Regions from separate parts of the Rouxiella sp. Mn2063 genome, predicted to be linked through region 4. Evidence: predicted binding sites of a transcription regulator. Region 4 holds the regulator's gene; each other region holds the start of a gene.
The links. The regulator CRP, encoded in region 4, controls carbon source genes, mostly activating them, when cyclic AMP is high. The targets are predictions, from matches to a motif close to ATGTGANNNNNNTCACAT.

Region 1 (5,538 bases), 400 kb from region 4:
AATCATGTTTCCTGTAGGGGAGGTTTATTTGTTGCTTTTGTTGTCTACCAATACCGCCAGTAAAATAACCACTGCTTTGACGATCATTTGATAGTAAGAAGAAACACTTAACAGATTCAGGCCGTTATTGAGGAAACCAAGGATCAGTGCCCCAATAAGCGTACCCATAATTCGCCCTTTCCCCCCAGACAAACTGGTACCACCCAGTACAACTGCGGCGATAGCATCCAGTTCATAGCCAGTACCTGCGGTCGGTTGAGCCGAAGAAAGACGTGCGACTTCGATAATCCCAGCCAATGCCGCCAATAGGCCACACAGGGAATAGACAATGATTTTTACTTTATCAACGCTGATACCTGACAAACGCGTTGCCGCTTCATTACCGCCAAGCGCATAGATATAACGGCCCAAGCGCGTGTGCTGGAGCATGTACCACACCGCAGCAAACACAATAGCCATAATCCACACGGGTGTAGGAATGCCCAGCGGACGACCAATACCAAACCAGCCAAAGGTATCTGCAACGTCACTAAAACCGGTGCTAATTGGGCTACCGTTGGTATACACCATCGTGACACCACGTAGCAGTAACATCATCACTAATGTCGCGATAAATGCCTGAACCTTGCCCTTGGCCACAATAACTCCGGTGACTGCACCTACCGCGGCACCTAGTGCCAAAGAGGCAGCAACAGCCAGCAAAGCGCTGGATTCCAATCCGACTACCGATGCTGCCACTGCGCCGGTTAGTGCCAGCAGTGACCCTACGGATAAATCAATCCCCGACGTCAGGATAACCAACGTCATTCCCACCGCCATAATGGCGTTGACCGAAGTCTGCTGCAGAATGTTAAACAGGTTATTAACGGTGAAGAAATTCGGGCTCATTGAGGAGACCACGGCTATCAACACCAGCAAGGCAATCAGTGATTTTTGCTCTAACAACCACTGTTTGCTGATCCAACGCTTTTTGGCTGGTAACGTTTGAGAACTCATATCTGATACTCCTGCTTCACGCCGTATTGCTTGCCAACGGCTGCTGCCATCAACACTTCTTGCGTCGCCTGTTCTATCGGGAATTCACCGCTTAAATGTCCTTCATGCATCACTAAAATACGATCGCTCATGCCAATAACTTCCGGCATTTCCGAAGAGACCAAAATGATGCTCAAACCTTCGCGCTTGAACTGGTTAATAAGTTGGTAAATCTCTTTCTTGGCCCCAACATCAACGCCGCGCGTTGGTTCATCGAGGATCAAAACTTTCGGGCGTGTCATCAATCCGCGGGCAATCGCGACTTTTTGCTGATTCCCCCCGGACAACAACCCTATCGGCTGCAGCATGGAAGGCGTTTTGATATTAAACAGGCGAATGAAATCTCCGACTGCAATTTGCTCTTCCCCATGCTTTAAACTGCCGCCAACCCGGCTGAAATAGCGCAGTGCAGTCAGCGACATGTTTTCTTTCACTGACATGCCTAAAACTAAGCCATCTCGTTTACGGTCTTCAGAGATGTAAACAATGCCGTTAGCCAAACCATCTTGCGGACTACGGGTAATAACGTCTCGCCCATCGAGCAGCACATCGCCGTTAGTGCGTTTAAGTGCGCCATAAATAATTTTCATCAACTCGGTACGGCCTGCGCCCATTAAGCCTGAAACGCCGAGGATCTCTCCTGAGTACAAATCAAACGAGATATTATCTACACCAGGCCCAGAGAGATTTTTCACCTGTAAGCGTAGCGCACCTCGTGGCTGGTTGAGCCGTGGATACTGCTCTTCCAGACGACGCCCTACCATCATTTCGATCAGCGTATCTTCTTGTAATTCACTGACCGGGCGCTCGGCAATAAACTGTCCGTCGCGAAATACCGTTACGTCATCGCAAATCTCAAAAATCTCTTTCATACGGTGCGAGATATACACCACACCGCATCCTGAGGCTTTTAACTCGTTGATTACCGCAAACAATGAGGCAGTTTCGGTATCAGTCAACGCGTCGGTGGGCTCATCCATAATGATCACCCGAGATTCGAAGCTCAGCACCTTGGCAATCTCAACCATCTGTTGATCGCCAATAGATAAATCGCCCACCAGCCGGTGGCTGCTGTATTTAAGATTGAGACGAGCCAGTAATTTATCGGCCTCGGCATACATCTTCTTCCACTGGATACGTCCCAACCCATTAACAAATTCACGCCCGAGGAAAATATTCTCAGCGATAGTCAGTTGTGGAATCAGGTTTAGCTCTTGGTGGATGATGCCAACGCCGGCTTCTTGTGAAGCTTTAGGGCCAGAAAAAGAAGCCTCTTTCCCTAAAAATTGCACCGAACCCGCGTCTTTTTGATAGATGCCGGTCAGGATTTTCATCATGGTCGATTTGCCGGCACCGTTTTCGCCGACCAACGCCATAACTCTTCCCGGATAAACCTTTAGCGCAGCGCCTGACAGCGCCTTAACACCGGGGAAAGCTTTATCTATTCCTGAGAGTTGCATCAAAGGTTGCATAGAGGCCTCAGAAGGTTACGCCAGCACACAAGATAATGTTCGCATAAGGTGAACACTCTCCACTGCGGATCACGGCACGGCTGTTGGCACTTTGCGCCTTGAAGGATTCATGGCTGATGTATTGCAAAGTGATGGTATTTCCCTGGTGTTGCTCAAGTTGTTCTAACTGTAAAAGCAGAGCGTCATGAAGTTTTGGATTTTGTTTGACGATCTCTTCAGCAAGGATAGCCTGTTCTACCTGCATCTCCTCGGTGATGACTTTGAACACCTGAAGAAAAGTCGGCACGCCCGCAGTCAGCGCCATATCAATACGCTGTGTCGTCGCGGGTACCGGCAACCCGGCATCAGCGATAACCAGCATATCGGTATGGCCAAGCTTGGCGATTGCATGGGAGATTTCGGCATTCAGCAACATGTTCTTTTTCATTATCGACTCCGTTAGCGAAACGTTTCGCTCACAAGGAGTTTTAAAAAAATGACGCGGCTTGGCAATGGAAAAGTAGCGGAAATGTGATCACCGTCGAAACGTTTCGATAACAGTAAAAAAGGACGCTGAGAGGATTTAGCTTAAGGGAGTCAATCGGCAAATAAAAACACTCGAGGCACCGTGAAGGTGCCTCGATATCATTATATTTCTACCTGGGTTCCCAGCTCGATAACCCGGTTAGGTGGGATCTCAAACTGATCAGGTGCGCGCAGCGCATTGCGGCTGAGCGCCATAAACAACTTGCCGCGGAAGTAGAGGTACCAAGGGCGTTTAGTCAGGATCAGCGATTCATGTGACATGAAGAACGAGGTTTCCATCATCCGACATGACAAGCCTTCCAGACCGCAGCGATGGAATACTTCCTCAACATTCGGCGTCTCTTTAAAGCCGTAACTTGCCACGACTCGCCAGAAAGTTGGCGACATCTGTTCGATAGTCACACGCCGGACATTATGCACAAAAGGCGCATCCTCTGTTCGCAGCGTTAGCAGGACGACACGCTCGTGCAACACTTTGTTGTGCTTGAGGTTATGCAACAGCGCGAATGGAATGACATTGATAGCGCGCGATAAGTAAACCGCCGTGCCGGAGACTCGCACCGGTGGCGATTTCTCCAAAGAGGCGATCATCGCTTCAAGCGAGTTACCGTGCTCATTCATACGACGCATAAGGCGGAAGCGCTCACTCTTCCATGTAGTCATGATAACAAACATCACCAGACCCAACGTCAGCGGCAGCCAGCCACCAGAAAGTAACTTGGTCGCATTCGCAGCAAACATCGGCACATCGATAAACAGCATGACCGAAACCAGCAGAGCAACCAGGAAGCCTTTCCAGTGCCAGTTTTTATATGCCACGGTACAAGAGAGGATACTGGTTAATACCATCGTCCCAGTCACCGCAATACCATATGCCGCGGCCAAATTGCTCGAATGCTCAAAGCTGACAATAACGATAACTACCGCGATATAAAGCGTCCAGTTAATCGCGGGAACGTAAACCTGTCCTTCTTCCATCGCTGAGGTGTGGATAATGCGCATTGGCGGCAAATACCCTAAACGAACGGCTTGGCGAGTCAGCGAGAATACCCCTGAAATCACCGCTTGCGAGGCAATAATTGTCGCCAGCGTTGCCAAAATCAGCATCGGGATAAGCGCCCAGTCAGGGGCCAGCAAGAAGAAGGGGTTTTGTATCGCCTGCGGGTTTTTCAGCAACAGCGCGCCCTGACCAAAATAGTTGAGCACTAATGAAGGCAGCACCACGCTAAACCAAGCCAAACGAATCGGCAATTTACCGAAGTGCCCCATATCAGCATACAGAGCTTCAACCCCGGTGATGGATAACACCACGGCGCCAAGTGCCAGGAAAGCAAAGAATTTGTAGTTGATGATGAAGTTAATCGCCCACATTGGGTTCATCGCTTGCAGCACTTCGGGGTTGCCGATAATGCTATTAATACCAAGCAGAGCCAGGGCTAAAAACCACAGCAGCATGACCGGCGCAAACATCTTGCCAACCAAACCAGTCCCATGCTTTTGGATGAAGAACAGCAACGTCAGAACGGCAACCGATAGTGGCACAATAAAGTGATCAAGGTTCGGTGCCGCAATTTGCAGGCCTTCCATCGCTGAAAGCACTGACATTGCCGGGGTAATCACCACCTCGCCATAGAAGAAACTGCCACCAATCAGACCAAGAATAACCAGTATTGCTGTGGTGTGTGCATTGGTATTGCGTCCAGATAAGGACATCAAGGTCAAAATACCGCCTTCGCCTGCGTTATCTGCACGCAGCACAAAAGAGAGATATTTCAGAGAAACAACAAGGATTAACATCCAGAAAATCAGAGAGAGAAAACCAAATACCACGCTAGGTTCAACGTTAAAACCATAGTGGCCAGAAAAGCATTCTCTCAAGGTATAAAGAGGACTGGTGCCAATGTCGCCATATACCACGCCAATTGCCGCTAAGGTGATTGCGGGTAATGGCCGTTTATGTTCTGTACTCATAATGGGTGTCTTTTGATGTTTCTTTGTGGGCTAGATACATTCCATGGGCCATACGTGTGCTCAATCCATGATCCCCACGAAAAACGCACAGTATGCACGAATAAAAAAGATTGCCTACCCCTTAATGCCGAGTTAACCGTTAACACGTATAAACAGAAAGGTTTTAAGACAAATTGCATACTGTTATGAATCAACAAGGTTTACAAATCACCCGGGTATACTGTCAGTAGTTTTCATGGTTTATTATCCTACAGCGAATTAATATTCATTTACTTACGACACTACTTTGGGAAATTTAAAGATATTTATGGCGCAATCACCACTTCTGGCAGAAAGAATTACCCGATTAGCCAACGCATTGGAAAAAGGCCTCTATGAACGACAAGATGCCATTCGCCTGTGCTTATTAGCCGCATTGTGTGGAGAGAGTGCTTTTCTGCTCGGCCCACCGGGTATAGCCAAAAGTATGATTGCACGTCGCCTGAAATATGCCTTTCGTAACGCTCGCGCCTTTGAATATCTGATGACCCGCTTT
Region 2 (5,538 bases), on a different contig from region 4:
CCCACAGGCATTACGCCAGGCATTTCAGCAGGCCGATGACGCCGCTGATTTAGTGATCAGTAGCGGCGGCGTGTCCGTCGGTGAAGCCGATTTCACTAAAGATATGCTCGATGAACTGGGCGAAATCGGTTTTTGGAAACTGGCGATTAAACCGGGTAAGCCATTTGCGTTTGGTAAGCTCAAAAAAGCTTGGTTCTGTGGCCTGCCGGGTAATCCAGTTTCCGCTGCATTGACCTTCTATCAACTGGTTCAACCCTTAATTGCACAGTTATCTGGCCATACTGCCTGGCGCATGCCGGTACGGTTACGTGCTAAGACACTCACCTCTTTGAAAAAAGCGCCGGGTAGACTCGATTTCCAACGCGGCATATATAGCCTTTCTGCCGAAGGTGATATCCAGGTTGCCAGCACCGGTCATCAAGGCTCGCATGTTTTCAGCTCATTTAGTCAGGCAAACTGTTTTATCGTCCTGGAAAGAGAACGTGGCGATGTAGCCAGTGGAGAATGGGTTGAGATAGAGCCGTTCAACGCATTGTTTGTTTGCTAAAGGGGATATAAATGAGCCTGCCAGAATTAAGCGACAGCGAAACCCTGCGCTATAACCGTCAAATCGTATTGCGTAATTTTGATTTCGACGGGCAGGAAAAACTCAAAGCCAGCCATGCGTTGGTCGTCGGCCTTGGTGGGCTAGGCTGCGCGGCGGCACAGTATCTGGCAGCAGCGGGTACCGGTACGCTCAGTTTGCTTGATTTTGATACTGTCTCGCTGTCGAATCTACAACGACAAACCCTGCACACCGATGCACGTATCGGGATGAGCAAAGTCGCCTCCGCGGCCATCGCACTGGCCGCGATTAACCCTCACATTGCCATTAATCAAGTCGATCAACAGCTAGATGATGACCCATTGCAGCAGTTGATTGCCCAATGTGATGTGGTGCTCGATTGCACCGATAATGTCGCTACGCGTAATCAGCTTAATCGCCTGTGCTTTGCGCTAAAAACACCGCTAATTTCCGGGGCAGCCATTCGCATGGAAGGCCAGCTAAGCGTATTTACCTATCAACCCGATGAACCTTGTTATCGCTGCTTAAGCCGACTATTTGGTGATAATGCGCTGAGTTGCGTGGAAGCGGGCGTGATGTCCCCCCTGGTTGGTACTATCGGCAGCCTGCAGGCAATGGAGGCGATTAAACAGATGACCCGTTTTGGCAGCGCGTCGCGCGGGCGTTTGCTGATGTACGATGCCATGACGGCAGAATTTCGCACGATGAAATTGGCGAAAAACCCGCAATGCGAAGTATGCGGAACTCTTCAGGTAAAATAGACGTTCTTAGCAAAGAAAAGGCCGCGAATTTCGCGGCCTTTTGCATACACAACGCAGGGGAAACTTAACCGTTAATCCCTTGGCTGCGCAGGTAGTCTTCATAGTTGCCGCTAAAGTCGATGACTTTGTTTGGCTGAATTTCAATGATACGTGTTGCCAACGAGCTAACGAATTCACGGTCATGGGAAACGAACAGCAAGGTGCCTTCGTACATTTCCAGCGCCATGTTCAACGACTCGATAGATTCCATATCCAAGTGGTTGGTTGGTTCATCCATCACCAGGATATTAGGGCGTTGCATCATCAGTTTGCCAAACAGCATTCGACCCTTTTCACCACCGGACAGCACTTTAACTTTCTTCTTGATATCGTCCTGGCCGAACAGCAAACGGCCCAACACGCCGCGCACGGCCTGCTCGTCGTCTTTTTCTGCTTTCCACTGACTCATCCAGTCGAATACGTTCAGGGTTTCATCGAATTCATATTCATGATCCTGCGCGTAGTAGCCAATTTTAGCGTTTTCAGACCATTTCACGGTACCGCTTTCTGGCGTGACATCGCCGACCAAAGTGCGCAGCAAGGTGGTTTTACCGATACCGTTGGCACCGAGTATCGCGACTTTCTCGCCGACTTCGACCATCAGACCAAGCGACTTAAACAGCGGGCCGTTATCGAAACCTTTGGTTAATTTCTCAACTTCTAATGCATTACGGAACAGTTTCTTATCCTGCTCGAAACGCATATAAGGGTTCTGGCGACTAGAGGCTTTAATTTCGTCGAGCTGAATTTTATCAATTTGACGTGCGCGCGACGTTGCTTGTTTAGACTTAGAGGCGTTGGCGCTAAAGCGGCTAACGAAGGATTGCAGTTCAGCAATCTGCGCTTTTTTCTTGGCGTTATCGGCGGTCAGACGTTCACGAGCCTGAGTGGCCGCGGTCATGTACTCGTCGTAGTTGCCCGGGTAAACGCGCAGTTCGCCGTAGTCTAAGTCGGCCATGTGCGTACAAACCATGTTCAGGAAGTGACGGTCGTGCGAAATGATAATCATGGTGCTGTTACGCTCGTTCAGCACCTGCTCCAGCCAACGAATAGTATCGATGTCCAGGTTGTTGGTTGGTTCGTCGAGCAGCAGAATTTCTGGGTCAGAGAACAGTGCCTGCGCCAACAACACACGCAGTTTAAAGCCTGGAGCGATTTCGCTCATCGGGCCGTAATGTTGTTCAACTGGGATGCCCACGCCAAGCAACAACTCACCCGCGCGAGATTCCGCGCTATAACCGTCCATCTCGCCGTAAGCAACTTCTAAGTCAGCCACTTTATAGCCGTCTTCTTCGCTCATTTCAGCCATCGCATAGATAGCATCGCGCTGCTCTTTTACCGCCCACAGTTCGTTGTGGCCCATGATAACGGTATCCAGCACGCTGAACTTTTCAAATGCGAACTGATCCTGGCGCAATTTACCCAAACGTTCGTTTGGATCAAGCACCACGTTACCGCCCGATGGCACCAGATCGCCACCGAGGATTTTCATAAAGGTTGATTTGCCGCAGCCATTAGCGCCGATCAAACCATAGCGGTTGCCGCCGCCGAATTTTACGGAGATGTTTTCAAATAACGGCTTGCTGCCGAATTGCATGGTGATGTTGTAAGTACTTAGCACAACGCTCGCTCTTAAATTAGGAATGTGATTTGGCGCGCATTATGCCATAACGGAGCAAGGAGATCGCGGGAAGTTTTGGTGACAATTTAAGCGGATGACAATATTTATAGATGGCGGGATAGTCGGGACAATATCCCCATAGCAAAAGGCCGATGCTGATTAAGCATCGGCCTTTCTTATATAGACGAATGACTTGCAGAAAGTCGTGGTTAACTTTTAGAAGTTATAACCAATCACTGCGTAGTAACCCCAACCGGTAGAGTGAACGTTGAAATTACCGCTGCCGAAGTTCATTTCAGCGCCTTCAGCCCACTGTCCGCCGTTGTGGAAGTAACGACCGACCAACGAGTAATGCCAGTGGGTATAGTTCAACGACAAAATGTGGCTAGATGCGATGGAGTTATTAGAACGTGATTTGTTGCCGTTAACATCACGTGCACTATCATCACCCAGATCTGAGCCCCAGTCGAAGTTGGTGAAACCGATATAGCTTAGGTTACCGCCCCACAGTTGGGTCAACGGCACGAAGTATTTCACTTTAAAGCGATATCCGTCCCAGCTGTTCTCGTTAGCTGCACCGTAGTTTTCCCACTGGTATTTCGCATACACGTTCAGGGACAGGCTCATCGGCAAATGGGTGTCGATGTCGGTACCCAAACCCATGTACCAGGTGTTCTGGCGATTGGTGTTGTTTGAACCCATATCGTAGATGTAGTTGTTAGCGAAGTACCACTCTTTCACTGGGCCAATGCTCAGATCGGTGCCAGTCAGTTTATCGATAGAGAAACGAGGTTCAATTTCCATAAACATTGGAGAACCGTGCTTTTCCCAAATACCGGTGTCGTTACCGTTACCCGCGCCGAAGAATTTAGGCACGTCCAGGTAGCCGTAAAAATCAAACCAGTCTTTGTGAGCGAATGCTTCATATTCCAGGTAAACGTCGTTGTTCAGTTTTGGTCCGAAGCGAGTGTGATAGCTACCTACAACGTTAACACTCTGGTGCCACCAATCAGATACGTATTCACCCTGAGTATCGTTAGCAAGCGATTGCGTGCTGTATGACAAAGCGAGAAGAGCACCAGCAGCCAAGATTTTATTTTTCATTTTATTACCAGGAACAATGGGAAGGTGGCTCCTTGCCACAGGAGGTCATGTGCTCGGTTACCACGCGAAAACACAAGACTTGCGCTAACTCTCGGCATTTAAAACGTCGGTAAAAGTAACATTTCCGAACAACCTGCCAAAGAATGAGGCCATACTTTACGTTTAGGTCAAGTTTTGTCAATTTCAGTTTCATACGGATACATAGCTTATGTGATTTACGTCACATATTTAGCACTAATTGTTATAAGTATATGAAAAAGATCTGACCAGAAAAGAGGTAAAAAACGACTGGCTGTCATAAAAATCAGCTATAGGGCAACATGGTGCTGCCCCGATTGGTGCGGTGATACAAAACTAAGCTTAGGCTTTTACTTCACGACACATTTTGATGTGGGGAATACCGTCCTCGTCATAGATCTCCGAGCAGGCAACAAAACCAAAGCTGCCGTAAAACTTTTGTAAGTGTGCCTGCGCGGAGAGCACGATAGGCATTTGTGGCCAGTGTTGCGCACAGGACATCAACGCCTGTTCCATCAGTTGGTAGCCCAATTTAAGCCCACGTGCTGCGGGCGCAACAATCACCCGACCAATGGCTACCCCCTCTTCCACCCGCAAAATACGCGCATAGGCCGCCGGCTTGTCTTGTTGCCAGGCGACGATATGACGATGCTCGCCTACTAAGTCCAGCCCATCAATATCCTGATAAATACAATTCTGCTCGACCACAAATACCTCACTACGCAATGCCAAAATCGCGTAAAGCTGCGCGGCGCTAAGGGATGAGTGATGGAGATCTTGCCAGACAATTGGCGTATTTTCTGTGGTCATAGGGTGTTCCTGATAAGAAATAAAAAAGAGATAACCCGAAGATTATCTCTTTTATCATGCTCAACGGCTAACGCCGGTCACAAATTTATCGCGTTATTTTCTGGCAGGTTCTGTTCTCACCGGCGCGTCGCCCGCGACATAATAATCAGCAGTGCTTCTTGGCAATGGTGCGCGGCCACGAATTTTATCGGCGATTTTCTCGGCGATCATAATGGTGGTCGCGTTAAGGTTGCCGGTAATGATAAGCGGCATAATCGAGGCATCGACCACGCGCAGCCCTTGCATACCATGTACGCGTCCCTGACCATCAACTACCGCCATTTCGTCGCTGCCCATCTTACAAGAACATGACGGGTGGAACGCCGTTTCGGCGTTCTCACGGATGAACTGATCGAGCTGTTCATCCGTTTGCACATCAACACCTGGACTGATTTCACGCCCGCGATAAGGGTCCAGCGCTGGCTGCGCCATAATTTCGCGGGTGATACGGATCGCATCACGGAATTCATGCCAATCCTGCTCGCTCGACATGTAGTTGAACAAAATGCTCGGATGCTGACGCGGATCTTTCGATTTCACCTGTACGCGGCCGCGGCTTGGTGAACGCATCGAACCGACGT
Region 3 (5,538 bases), on a different contig from region 4:
ATCAGGTCAGTGCACTGAAAACCAATGTCACATCGCAAGGTAATATCGTTAAAGAGTTGACGACACAACAACAGTCTATCTCTGGTGTGAACCTCAATGAAGAATACGGCAATTTGCAACTATATCAGCAGTATTATCAAGCAAATGCACAGATCGTTCAGACGGCATCGACGATCTTTAATGCGCTTCTTAGTGCGATATAAGCCGGTTTTTCTCGCAGAATTGTCATCTCAAATTTAGATAAGGAATTGTTGTTATGCGTCTGAGCACCAATACAATTTATCAGCAAAACATGGGAAACATGCTCGATAATGAAGCACGTTTTCAAACGGCCGGCATACAATTGGCGACGGGACGTAAAGTTAACCAGCCTTCTGATGATCCGTTAGCTGCCTCTCAGGAAGTGAGAACATTGCAGGCGCAAGCCCAAAATAATCAGTTTGCTATGGCGCAGAATTTTGCTATTCAAAGTATTAGCACCGAAGCGACCGCAACCGATAGTATAAACAGTACGATTAGCGCGATGAAATCAATCATTGTCTCAGCTGGCAACGGTAGCTTAAATGATGATGACCGTCTCTCCTATGCGACTCAGCTAGAAGGCATGAAAGCGAACTTAGTCAATCTGGCCAACAGTACAGATGGCAACGGCAATTATATCTTTGGTGGCTATCAAAGCGATAAACCCCCTTATACGATGGATAAAACTACCGGTGAAGTCACCTATAATGGTGGCAGCCAGCCTATTACTCAGCAGGTGAGTGCAGAGCGATCCATGATTGTTAGCCACACTGGGCCACAGGTGTTTAACAGCGAACCAGGTAACCCGAAAAAAGAACCTGATGGCAGCGTTAATTATGACCTGTTTAAAACTATTGATGATGCGCTGACTGCTCTGAAAACGCCTTCTGCTGATCGAACCTCTGATGAGTATACGGCCGCTATGGATAAAGCGACCCGAGGTTTAACTAACTCAGAAAATAACGTGGCGAATATTGTTTCACAGCAGGGTACGCAGTTGGCGGAATTGGATGATTTAGGTGTTATAGGGACAGCGCAAAACACCACCACGACGAATCAATTGAGCAGTTTGGTCAATATTGATGAGGTCACCAGTATCTATAACTACACGATACAGCAGAATGCGTTACAGGCTTCAATGAAAGCCTTTAGCAGTATGCAAAGCCTCTCGTTGTTCCAACTGAAGTAAGTGTTCTTTAGTTCTCCCCCGATTCTTCCGGGGGAGAATATCCCCACCATACCCGTCATATTTGAAGTTTCTTGGGCATATTACCCATCTCTAGCCAAATAACGCCAAAAGCAGCGGAAAGAGAAAGGGGGCCAATAAAGACGTGATGATACCGCAGATAACTAAGGCCAATGAGCTAAAAGCCCCTTCCTGAAAATCCTCTTCAATGCAACGCGCGGTGCCCAGCGCATGTGAAGCATTGCCTATCGCCAGCCCACGCGATGCTTTATTAGTAATTTTCAGTATATTCAGAATGGTGTGTCCCAATGCGGCACCAAGAATACCAACAAAAATCACACATACTGCGCTAATGGCCGGGATACCGTGAATCGACTCCGCCGCTGCCATGGCAATAGGCGTCGTTACCGATTTAGGCAATATCGACGCTGCGATTTCGGGTGTTGCGCCCATCCACAATGCAATCGCGGTGCCTGATGTCATTGCGACCAAACTGCCAATAAAACAAATACTAATAATCGATTTCCACCGTGCACGTATCTGATGCAGTTGCTCGTAAAGCGGCAGCGCTAAAGCTACAACAGCAGGCTGTAGCAAATCATTAAGGATCTTGCTGCCTGCGAAATAGCGCGCGTAAGGAATGTGGGTGATGAGCAGCAAAGGGATAATGATCGCCATTGATGTCAGCAGCGGATTGAGTAATGGGAATTTAAATTTGATCGCTAATCTACGCATGGAAAAAAATACCAGCAGCGTTAATGGTAAAGACCACCAAATATTTTCCATCATTTATCCTCTGTGTTACTAGATTGCAGGCGTTCACGATGAATGTAGTGCGAACTATAAGCAACGACTAGCAACACTAATAAAGTGCTGACGGCACAAGACACGACAAGGGGGCCAAATTGCATGCGCAACTGGTCGTAATAGGTCATGATACCGACGCCAATCGGCACAAACAGCAGCGCCATGTAGCGAATGAGCACGTTGGCTCCTGGTTTTACCCAGTGATAGGGCAAAATTTGGGTCGCAAGCAAGGCAAAGAGAATCAACATGCCGAGAATACTGCCGGGAAGCGTGATGGGGAGTAATTTTGATATACCGTTTCCTGCGTATAAACAGGCATATATAAGAATAAATGCTCGAAAATATTGCATGGGAAGAGATAAAAGTTTGCGCATAAGAAGTTTTCCTCTTGCAGAATTCAATCATCATACAATTAAAGTGTGATCTGTACCACAAATTGAAGTATGAAATATCGGCATAAAATTGATGAACAAAAGGCATCAACTAGCCAGCGCACATGCTTTATGGTGTCATTGAAAACAAGCAAGATAGTCGATACTTTGTCGCTCATTGGGATGAACTCTCTGCTACCTTGATGTTACTTCAATTATTTTGGGTATATAATCCACTGCATTTTAATCGTTTTAAATCTATGAGTTACGCTGTATCAAGGTGTGGCCGTTGTAAATATCGGGTTAAAAACTGACAAAACACAATTTATGGCTAGTATTCATAGAAAGTTTACATAGAAAATGTTTCATATTACGCAATAACGCGGTACTTTTTAGTTTGGCATCATTGCAAAAATTGCTTGAAAGATAACACTAATTTTCAGTTACTCAGACAAAAGCGCAGATAACCCTATGACAATTTCTCCTCGTACTAAACGGACTTTGCTATGCGCGCTCAGTGGTAGTGTCATGCTACTGGTGCTTTCTAATGCCCAGGCTGACGATGCCAGCCCGATCGCGCCTCAAATCAATGCAAAATCTTGGGTACTGATGGATTATGGCAGCGGTAAAATCCTTGCCGAGTCTAATCCTGATGCTCGTCTTGATCCGGCCAGTCTAACCAAAATTATGGTGAGCTATGTGGTTGGGCAGGCTCTCAAGTCTCATAAGATCACGTCTGAGGACATCGTTACTATTGGTAAAGATGCGTGGGCGACAGGTAACCCTGTACTTCGCGGATCTTCATTAATGTTCCTTAAACCAGGCGATCAGGTGCCGGTTTCTGAGTTGAACAAAGGAGTGGTTATCCAATCGGGTAACGACGCCAGTATCGCTCTTGCTGATTATGTTGCGGGTAGTCAGGACGCTTTTGTGAGCCTGATGAACCGTTATGCTCAACAACTTAACCTGAAGAACACCCAGTTTAAAACAGTCCATGGCTTGGACTCAGATGGCCAGTACAGCTCTGCTCTGGATATGGCGCTCCTTTCTCAAGCATTAATCCGCGATACGCCGGAAGAATATGCGATGAATAAAGAGAAAGAGTTCACCTTTAATCGTATCCGTCAGGTTAACCGCAACCGTTTGTTGTGGAGCACAAATCTCAATGTCGATGGCATCAAAACTGGCTACACCTCTGGCGCGGGATATAATTTAGTATCCTCAGCGGTAGACACCAATGGTATGCGTTTGATCGCAGTTGTTATGGGTGCACCAAGTGACAAAATTCGCTTCAGTGAAAGCGAATCCTTGTTAACCTGGGGCTTCCGCTTCTTTGAAACCATTACGCCAATTAAAGCCGCAGATGCCTTTACTACACAGCGTGTTTGGTTTGGTGATGAAAAAATGGTGCCGTTAGGCGTTGCAACAGATGCATCACTGACTTTCCCTAAAGGGCAGCTGAAAAATCTGAAGGCGAGCTTCGTACTGACTAATCCACAGTTACAAGCACCGATAACTAAAAACCAGGTTGTTGGTACCATTAACTTCAGTTTAGACGGCAAGGTTATCGATCAGCGTCCGCTGGTGGCATTGCAAGATGTCAAGGAAGGTGGATTCTTCAGTCGTATCTGGGATTTCATTATGATGAAGATTACTGGCTTGTTTGGCAGTATTTTCAGTAAGTAACGCCACAGGGTAGAGCGGTGGTACAGCGAATAAAAAAGCGAGGCTAGCCTCGCTTTTTTACGTCTGTGTTTTATCGCATAAACCGAGTCTATATACTTAACCTTTGACCCAACCTTTGCGGATAGGCAGCGCAAAGCTCATACGATAGGCTTTATCTGTTATAGCACTGATTTTTTTACCAAATACGCTCCACACCAGTTGTGAGAACAAGCACGCCAACAATCCGACCAAGAACCCACCCAACATATCCAGCGGCCAGTGCACACCCACATAAATACGTGACCAAGCAATACCCAAGGCTACCACAAAGAGTACGGCACCTGACCACAGGCGATGCCAGCACAAGAAAGCAATGGCAAAGGTGAATATTGCTGTACCGTGATCGCTTGGGAACGAGTTATCAGGCGCATGGTGCAAGAAGGTATAGCCAAAACCTTCAACAAACGGGCGAGCGTGAGGGAAGAACAGAGAAAGTATTTTTGATGTTGTCATGGCAGCGACTAACGCGATGACCGTTTTTGAGACCAGCACGCGCTGCAAATTAATGTGCTGATGATGTCCCCAAAGCCATAAACCAATAATTAACGCAGGAACGATCAGAATCATATCATTGGCCAAAAACATCGCCAGCGCTAAGAGCGCTTTAGGCGATGCTGGCGTTGCATTGATCCAAGTAAAAAGCAGGTGGTTCAACTGTTCCATAAACAGCCCTCATTAAAATTACACAGGTCAATAGCCGACCTAAAATCTATCTATAGATTACTGTTAATCATATAAAAACATGCTAAACGTTAGATTATACTGACCTCTACGTAAAGAGGGTTAACAACTAAAAATAGTTAGTCATTGAACCGCCGTATAGTTTCGTATAATTATTAAATTTATCCAGCTTTTCTTAAGAAAACCTTAAAAAATCAGACTCGGCTTAGCTAATTTACATTCTATTTAAGAATAGGATTATTAGTGTTTTTCTCCCAAAGTTATTAATTGGAGTGAGTAATGGATATTGCCTATGCTCTGCCCGAAGATATTGGCATTCTCAGCCTTTTGGGCCCTGAGACCTATCGTCAGCATTTTGGCAAACTGTGGAAAAATGAAGATGAGTTACAGCAATTTCTAGATAATGATTTTGCGCTTGAGGTGCTGAGCAAGACACTCATTGATGAGGATATTTGTTGGCTATTAGCTCACGACAGGGGAGAGGCTGTCGGGTATGCCAAGATAGATTATCAACAGATTATGCCTAATAGCGCTGCTGTAGGTGCCAAACTGAGTAAATTATACTTGGTAGCAGCCGGCGGATCTCGGGGATGGGGACAGAGGATGATGACGCGCATTGTTGCAGAAGCAACTGCGCAAAAGCAGCCCTTTGTGTGGCTGGAAGTACTCGAAGAAAACGAACGTGCAATTAAGTTTTATCAACGCAATGGTTTTCAAGTTGTCGAGAAGACGTTTTATCGTTCTGCT
Region 4 (5,538 bases):
CAAAACCTCACGAATAGAACATCGAGGAACTGGCGTATTTAACGGGCTGGCGCAGCCGCTTACCGTTACTCGCTATCACTCTCTGGTCGTTGAACCCGCCTCGTTGCCTGATTGTTTTGAAGTGACCGCCTGGACACAAACGCCAGGCCAGGACGATGAAATTATGGGCATTGCCCATCGTTCACTGGCACTCCATGGTGTCCAATTCCACCCTGAAAGCATTTTGAGCCAGCAGGGGCATCAACTTCTCGATAATTTCCTTAAAATTTAATGAGTTAATAATTAATTCTTAAATTGCACTGATTTCTATTGCCTGATTTTGATTTTTTATTCATATTTTGTGAGTAATTTTTCATTTGTCTTTGCGGGATAATTTGCCGTAATGACGATAAATCGGATGGGAGAGTGTGGGATGGCACAAAAGCCAGCGGTAGAGCGCAGTGATTTTGATCGGGTTATTCTGCCGGTTTATGCACCAGCTAAGTTTATTCCGGTCAAGGGGAAAGGCAGTCGTATCTGGGATCAGCAAGGCGCTGAGTATATTGATTTTGCCGGCGGTATTGCCGTTACGGCACTGGGTCATTGCCATCCTGCTTTGGTAGAAGCGCTGCATAAACAAGGTGAAACCTTGTGGCATGTCAGCAATGTCTTTACCAATGAGCCTGCTTTGCGTTTGGCACAGAAACTAATTGATGCCACCTTTGCTGACCGGGTATTTTTCGCCAACTCGGGTGCCGAAGCTAATGAAGCTGCATTCAAGCTGGCGCGTTACTACGCATCTGCTCGCCATAGCCCTTACAAAAGCAAAATTATTGCCTTCCACAATGCTTTCCATGGCCGCACGTTGTTTACCGTTTCAGTCGGTGGACAGCCAAAATATTCGGACGGATTTGGCCCCAAGCCTGCTGATATCGTCCATGTACCTTTCAATGATCTGGCCGCGGTTAAAGCGGTTATCGACTCCCACACTTGTGCCATTGTCGTCGAACCGATTCAAGGTGAAGGCGGTGTAACGCCAGCTACCCAAGAATTTATGCAAGGTTTACGTGACCTGTGCGATGAGCATAACGCGCTGCTGGTATTTGATGAAGTGCAAAGCGGAATGGGGCGCAGCGGCAAACTGTTTAGCTATATGCATTATGGCGTCACGCCAGATATCCTCACGACGGCCAAAGCGTTGGGCGGTGGTTTCCCAGTGAGCGCGATGCTGACTAGCGAAGAGGTCGCCTCGGTAATGGCACCGGGCAAACACGGTACCACTTACGGTGGTAATCCGCTGGCTTGTGCGGTTGCCGAAGCGGCGCTGGATTTGATTAATACGCCAGAAGTATTGGCTGGCATTGATGAACGTCGTGATGCCTTCTTACAGGCGCTGACGGCTATCAATGACAAATATAAGGTCTTCCAGGAGTTTAGAGGTCAAGGCTTGCTGATCGGCGCTGAGTTGTCAGAAGCTTATAAAAACCGGGCTGGTGAGTTCCTTGCCGCCGCGGCTGAACAAGGCGTGATGGTCTTGGTGGCTGGCACAAATGTGATGCGCTTTGCCCCGTCATTAGTGATCGATTTTGATGATATTCGGGAAGGTATGGCGCGCTTTGAACAGGCGGTTGCTCAGGTTGTTGGCGTTTAATATCTGGCTTAAAAGAGTCCAATAAAAATGGCGCAGCAGAATTATCTGTTGCGCCATTTTTTCTTTAAGATTTTATTCAGGGTTAATAAATGCTGGCGGTGAATTAACGGGTGCCGTAAACGACAATTGTTTTACCGTGTGCGGAGATCAGGTTCTGATCTTCGAGCATTTTGAGGATACGTCCAACTGTCTCACGTGAGCAGCCGACGATCTGACCGATTTCCTGACGAGTGATTTTGATCTGCATACCATCTGGGTGGGTCATGGCATCGGGCTGTTTAGCCAGATTAAGCAGAGTTTGGGCAATACGGCCTGTCACATCAAGGAATGCAAGATTTCCTACTTTTTCAGAAGTCACTTGCAAACGGTTCGCCATCTGCGCGGAAAGGCGCATTAAAATATCCGGGTTCACTTGGATCAACTGGCGGAATTTCTTATAGGAAATTTCTGCCACTTCACAGGCAGTTTTTGCCCGTACCCAAGCGCTACGTTCCTGGCCTTCTTCGAAAAGACCAAGCTCGCCGATGAAATCTCCCTGATTCAGATAGGAGAGGATCATCTCTTTGCCTTCTTCATCCTTGATCAGCACGGCAACCGAACCTTTCACGATGTAGTAAAGCGTTTCGGCTTTTTCACCTTGGTGAATCAGCGTACTTTTAGATGGATATTTGTGTATATGACAATGAGACAGGAACCATTCGAGAGTAGGGTCTGTTTGTGGTTTGCCGAGAACCATTAGCTATTATCCTCTGTTATTACCGTCTGAGTTCCCTGTACGGCGTTTTTATAAATAAGCGCCATTTTAGCATATGAACAGATCAGCAATACTGCAAGCGACAGGCGGAGCGATATCCCTCAAAAAAGGGGTGTCACTATGAAAACCGGAGCCGGAAATTGCTGATAAGTTTCTGTCGCTTTGTTTGTAACACAGGATTGCCCTAGTGTCTCCTGTTGTCTCGCTTCAGCATGACGGCGATCTCCCTGCATTGCATTTTTAGGCTAAAAGGGTAGTCTGTCGGGGAATATTCGCTGGGAGAAAAAGAGATGCAGGCACGGGTAAAGTGGGTCGAAGGGTTGACGTTTTTAGGCGAATCCGCATCAGGTCATCAGGTATTGATGGACGGAAATGCGGGTGATAAAGCGCCAAGCCCAATGGAAATGTTGTTGATGTCCGCTGGTGGATGTAGCGCCATTGATGTGGTGTCTATTTTGCAAAAAGGTCGTAACGATGTGGTGGATTGCGAGGTGAAGCTGACCTCAGAACGTCGTGAAGAAGCGCCTCGTTTATTTACTCGCATCAACCTGCATTTTATTGTTACAGGCACTGGTTTGACCGATAAAGTGGTTGAACGTGCGGTCAGCCTGTCTGCGGAGAAGTACTGCTCGGTATCGCTGATGCTGGGTAAAGCCGCCACCATTACGCACAGCTTTGAAGTGATTAACCCGCAGGATGCGAATACCTCATTATAAGAGGTCGTCGTTTTGTCCGCTAAGTTGCTGGCAACGATGACGCACTAATTCTATAAAACGCCGCGCCGTTAAGGTTAGCGGCGTTTTTTGTGAGTAAATCAGGCTGTACTCGACTGTTGGAAGATGCGGGATTGGCAAGGGGCAGAACATACGTTGCATCAACGGCAGTCTGAACATGGCCGCGGTTCCCAACGTAAGATAATCAGCGCTAAGCACCAGTGTTAACCCAAATAACAGAGAGTTGCTATGCAATACCGTTTGCCCCGTTCGCGAGGGAATTGCCAGCAGCGATTGGCTAAGTTTTTGATAGTAGCCCATGTCATCGTCGGGCAGTAGCCAGCTCGCTTTAGCCAATTGCGCGATGTTGGTCGCGCGCTGCAACGGATGGTGTCGGCGTGCGATTACGCATATTGGCGTGATAAATAGTGATTCACTGGCTAGTCCCGTCAGTGGTACGTCAGGGCTGATAATATCTATCGCCATGTCCAGACGCCCTTCACGTAGTGCAGGCAAGAGCGTTAAAAGGTGCCCTTCCTCAACGCGTAATTTGGCCTGCGGGAATTGTTCACTAAACTGCTCAGTAAGTTGGGGAAGCAAGAGCATGCCCATCGACGAGGAAAAACCAACGCTGACCGATCCCGCTGACATAGCATCGATTTGCTGTACTTCATCTACCGCCCGTTGCAACTCTTCCAAAATAAACTGCATACGCTGCGCAAAAGCCTGGCCACTTGGCGTCAAGGTCATGCCGTGCGTACCACGAATAATAAGTTGGGTTTCTAGCGTTTGCTCTAATTCTCGCAATGCTCTGCTGACCGCTGGCTGGGTTTGATTCATTGCTCGCGCCGCGGCGCGAATGCTCCCCGCCCGGATAACCTGTTGGAACACTTTCAGTTGCTGTAACTTCGGAAGATATCTCATCTAAATTCCTATGCCAATAAAGTATCCCGATTAGAAAAATTTCATCTTATCCCACTCATATAAAGCTGTTAGCGTCACTAGCTGTGATTTAACTCATTGTTATTGAATGTGAAGTGACTGATGTCGCATTTTTGAGTTGTGCATTATCACAAGTGGTAAACCCTTGGGGTAAACGTATCGAGGATACAACAATGAAAAAATCTTCCTTTATGATCTTTCTGCTTTTTTTAGGTTATGTTCTTATTTATACAGACAAAATGGCTATCGGTTTTTCTCTGTTACCCATTAGCAAAGAGTTTCATTTACGCTCCGATCAGCTCGGATATATCACAGGAGGCTTTTTTCTCGCTTATTCAATCTTCCAACTACCCTTTGGCTGGCTTACAGACCGCTGGGGATATAAAAAATTACTTCCGCTATCTCTCGGTTTATTAGGTATTTTTGCCATCAGCTTCGGCCTATTAGGTGCCAGCTTAGGTTTATTGATCGTTATTCGCTTTTTGGCTGGGATTGGACATTCAGGTTATCCGCCATCCTGTGCAAAAGCGGTCGTCTCTAACTATTCATTTGAACAGCGTACTTTCGCTCAATCCGTATTGCTCTCTTCTAGCGGGGTGGCACAAGTGGTTGGCCCACTGCTCGCATTATGGGCGTTGAGTACGATTGGTTGGCGTGATTACTCAGTCATTCTGGGTATCATCGCTTTGCTATTGGCGGGCTGTGTTTTATTTCTGGTGCCTGCTCCAATAACTAAGAGTTCTTCGCAATCTACCCCGGAACATCGTACTTCCCACTATCGTGAAGCCTTAAAAAGCTCATTAGTCATACTGCTGTTCTTGAGTATGTTTTGTATCAATATGTCGGTTTATGGGCTGATGGCTTGGTTACCAAAGTACATGGTACAGCAGCGTGAGCTGCCGCTGGGTACATCTAGCGCCATCATGGCGCTGTCTGGAGCAGGGAGTTGGCTCGCGTTTTTAGTCACTGGTTGGGTCGTTGGGCGCCATATGCAAGGCAAAGAGCCGCAAGTCATGGTGGTTTTTTCTGTGCTATCTGGCGTCGCGGTTTGGTGTCTTGGTAATAGCCGGGGAGAGCTGGCTATTACGCTCTCTTTAGTTGCCAGCATTATCTGTATTACTACAGCGTTCCTCACTGGATTTACCTTACCGATGAAACGACTGCCGATTGAAATTATCGGTGGAACAATGGGGGTGCTCAATAGTGGCGGGATCCTCGGCGGCTTTGTTGCCCCTATTGTCATGGGGTACCTGATAAGCCCCGAACACGGCTACACCTATGCTTTTCTCTTTCTCAGCCTGGCAATGATTATTGCCGGGCTTTTTATGTTGCCACTGATCCGCAAGGTACCCGTTGCCTTGCATGACGTGGTGTAAATATGGAGCTTAACGATGACAATTGATTTTACTAAGTTAATTTCAGAAGTTAATGCAGACGTTGTGCGTTGGCGCCGGCATATACACGCCCATCCAGAACTGTCGTTTCATGAACAGGCGACG

Region 1: the regulator CRP is predicted to act here: its motif matches at 3,016-3,033, upstream of rbsD (D-ribose pyranase).
Region 2: the regulator CRP is predicted to act here: its motif matches at 3,009-3,026, upstream of ACL9RG_RS05490 (ABC-F family ATPase).
Region 3: the regulator CRP is predicted to act here: its motif matches at 2,432-2,449, upstream of ACL9RG_RS02250 (CidA/LrgA family protein).

Annotation. Positions count from the first base shown of each region.
Region 1 covers NZ_JBMOUD010000002.1:4,353-9,890, forward strand. Annotated here, with positions in the region: gene rbsC (ribose ABC transporter permease) at 25-996, opposite strand; gene rbsA (ribose ABC transporter ATP-binding protein RbsA) at 993-2,507, opposite strand; gene rbsD (D-ribose pyranase) at 2,515-2,934, opposite strand; gene kup (low affinity potassium transporter Kup) at 3,135-5,003, opposite strand; gene ravA (ATPase RavA) at 5,311-5,538, shown strand, end outside.
Region 2 covers NZ_JBMOUD010000003.1:6,197-11,734, reverse strand. Annotated here, with positions in the region: gene moeA (molybdopterin molybdotransferase MoeA) at 1-547, shown strand, start outside; gene moeB (molybdopterin-synthase adenylyltransferase MoeB) at 559-1,326, shown strand; gene ACL9RG_RS05490 (ABC-F family ATPase) at 1,391-2,986, opposite strand; gene ACL9RG_RS05485 (nucleoside-specific channel-forming protein Tsx) at 3,203-4,090, opposite strand; gene ACL9RG_RS05480 (GNAT family N-acetyltransferase) at 4,451-4,918, opposite strand; gene betA (choline dehydrogenase) at 5,012-5,538, opposite strand, start outside.
Region 3 covers NZ_JBMOUD010000001.1:527,330-532,867, forward strand. Annotated here, with positions in the region: gene flgK (flagellar hook-associated protein FlgK) at 1-203, shown strand, start outside; gene flgL (flagellar hook-associated protein FlgL) at 257-1,210, shown strand; gene ACL9RG_RS02245 (CidB/LrgB family autolysis modulator) at 1,301-1,996, opposite strand; gene ACL9RG_RS02250 (CidA/LrgA family protein) at 1,993-2,388, opposite strand; gene ACL9RG_RS02255 (serine hydrolase) at 2,857-4,071, shown strand; gene ybjG (undecaprenyl-diphosphate phosphatase) at 4,168-4,773, opposite strand; gene ACL9RG_RS02265 (GNAT family N-acetyltransferase) at 5,071-5,538, shown strand, end outside.
Region 4 covers NZ_JBMOUD010000002.1:403,184-408,721, forward strand. Annotated here, with positions in the region: gene ACL9RG_RS05220 (aminodeoxychorismate synthase component II) at 1-271, shown strand, start outside; gene argD (bifunctional acetylornithine/succinyldiaminopimelate transaminase) at 413-1,630, shown strand; gene crp (cAMP-activated global transcriptional regulator CRP) at 1,734-2,366, opposite strand; gene ACL9RG_RS05235 (OsmC family protein) at 2,675-3,100, shown strand; gene ACL9RG_RS05240 (LysR substrate-binding domain-containing protein) at 3,095-4,021, opposite strand; gene ACL9RG_RS05245 (MFS transporter) at 4,213-5,415, shown strand; gene ACL9RG_RS05250 (M20 metallopeptidase family protein) at 5,431-5,538, shown strand, end outside.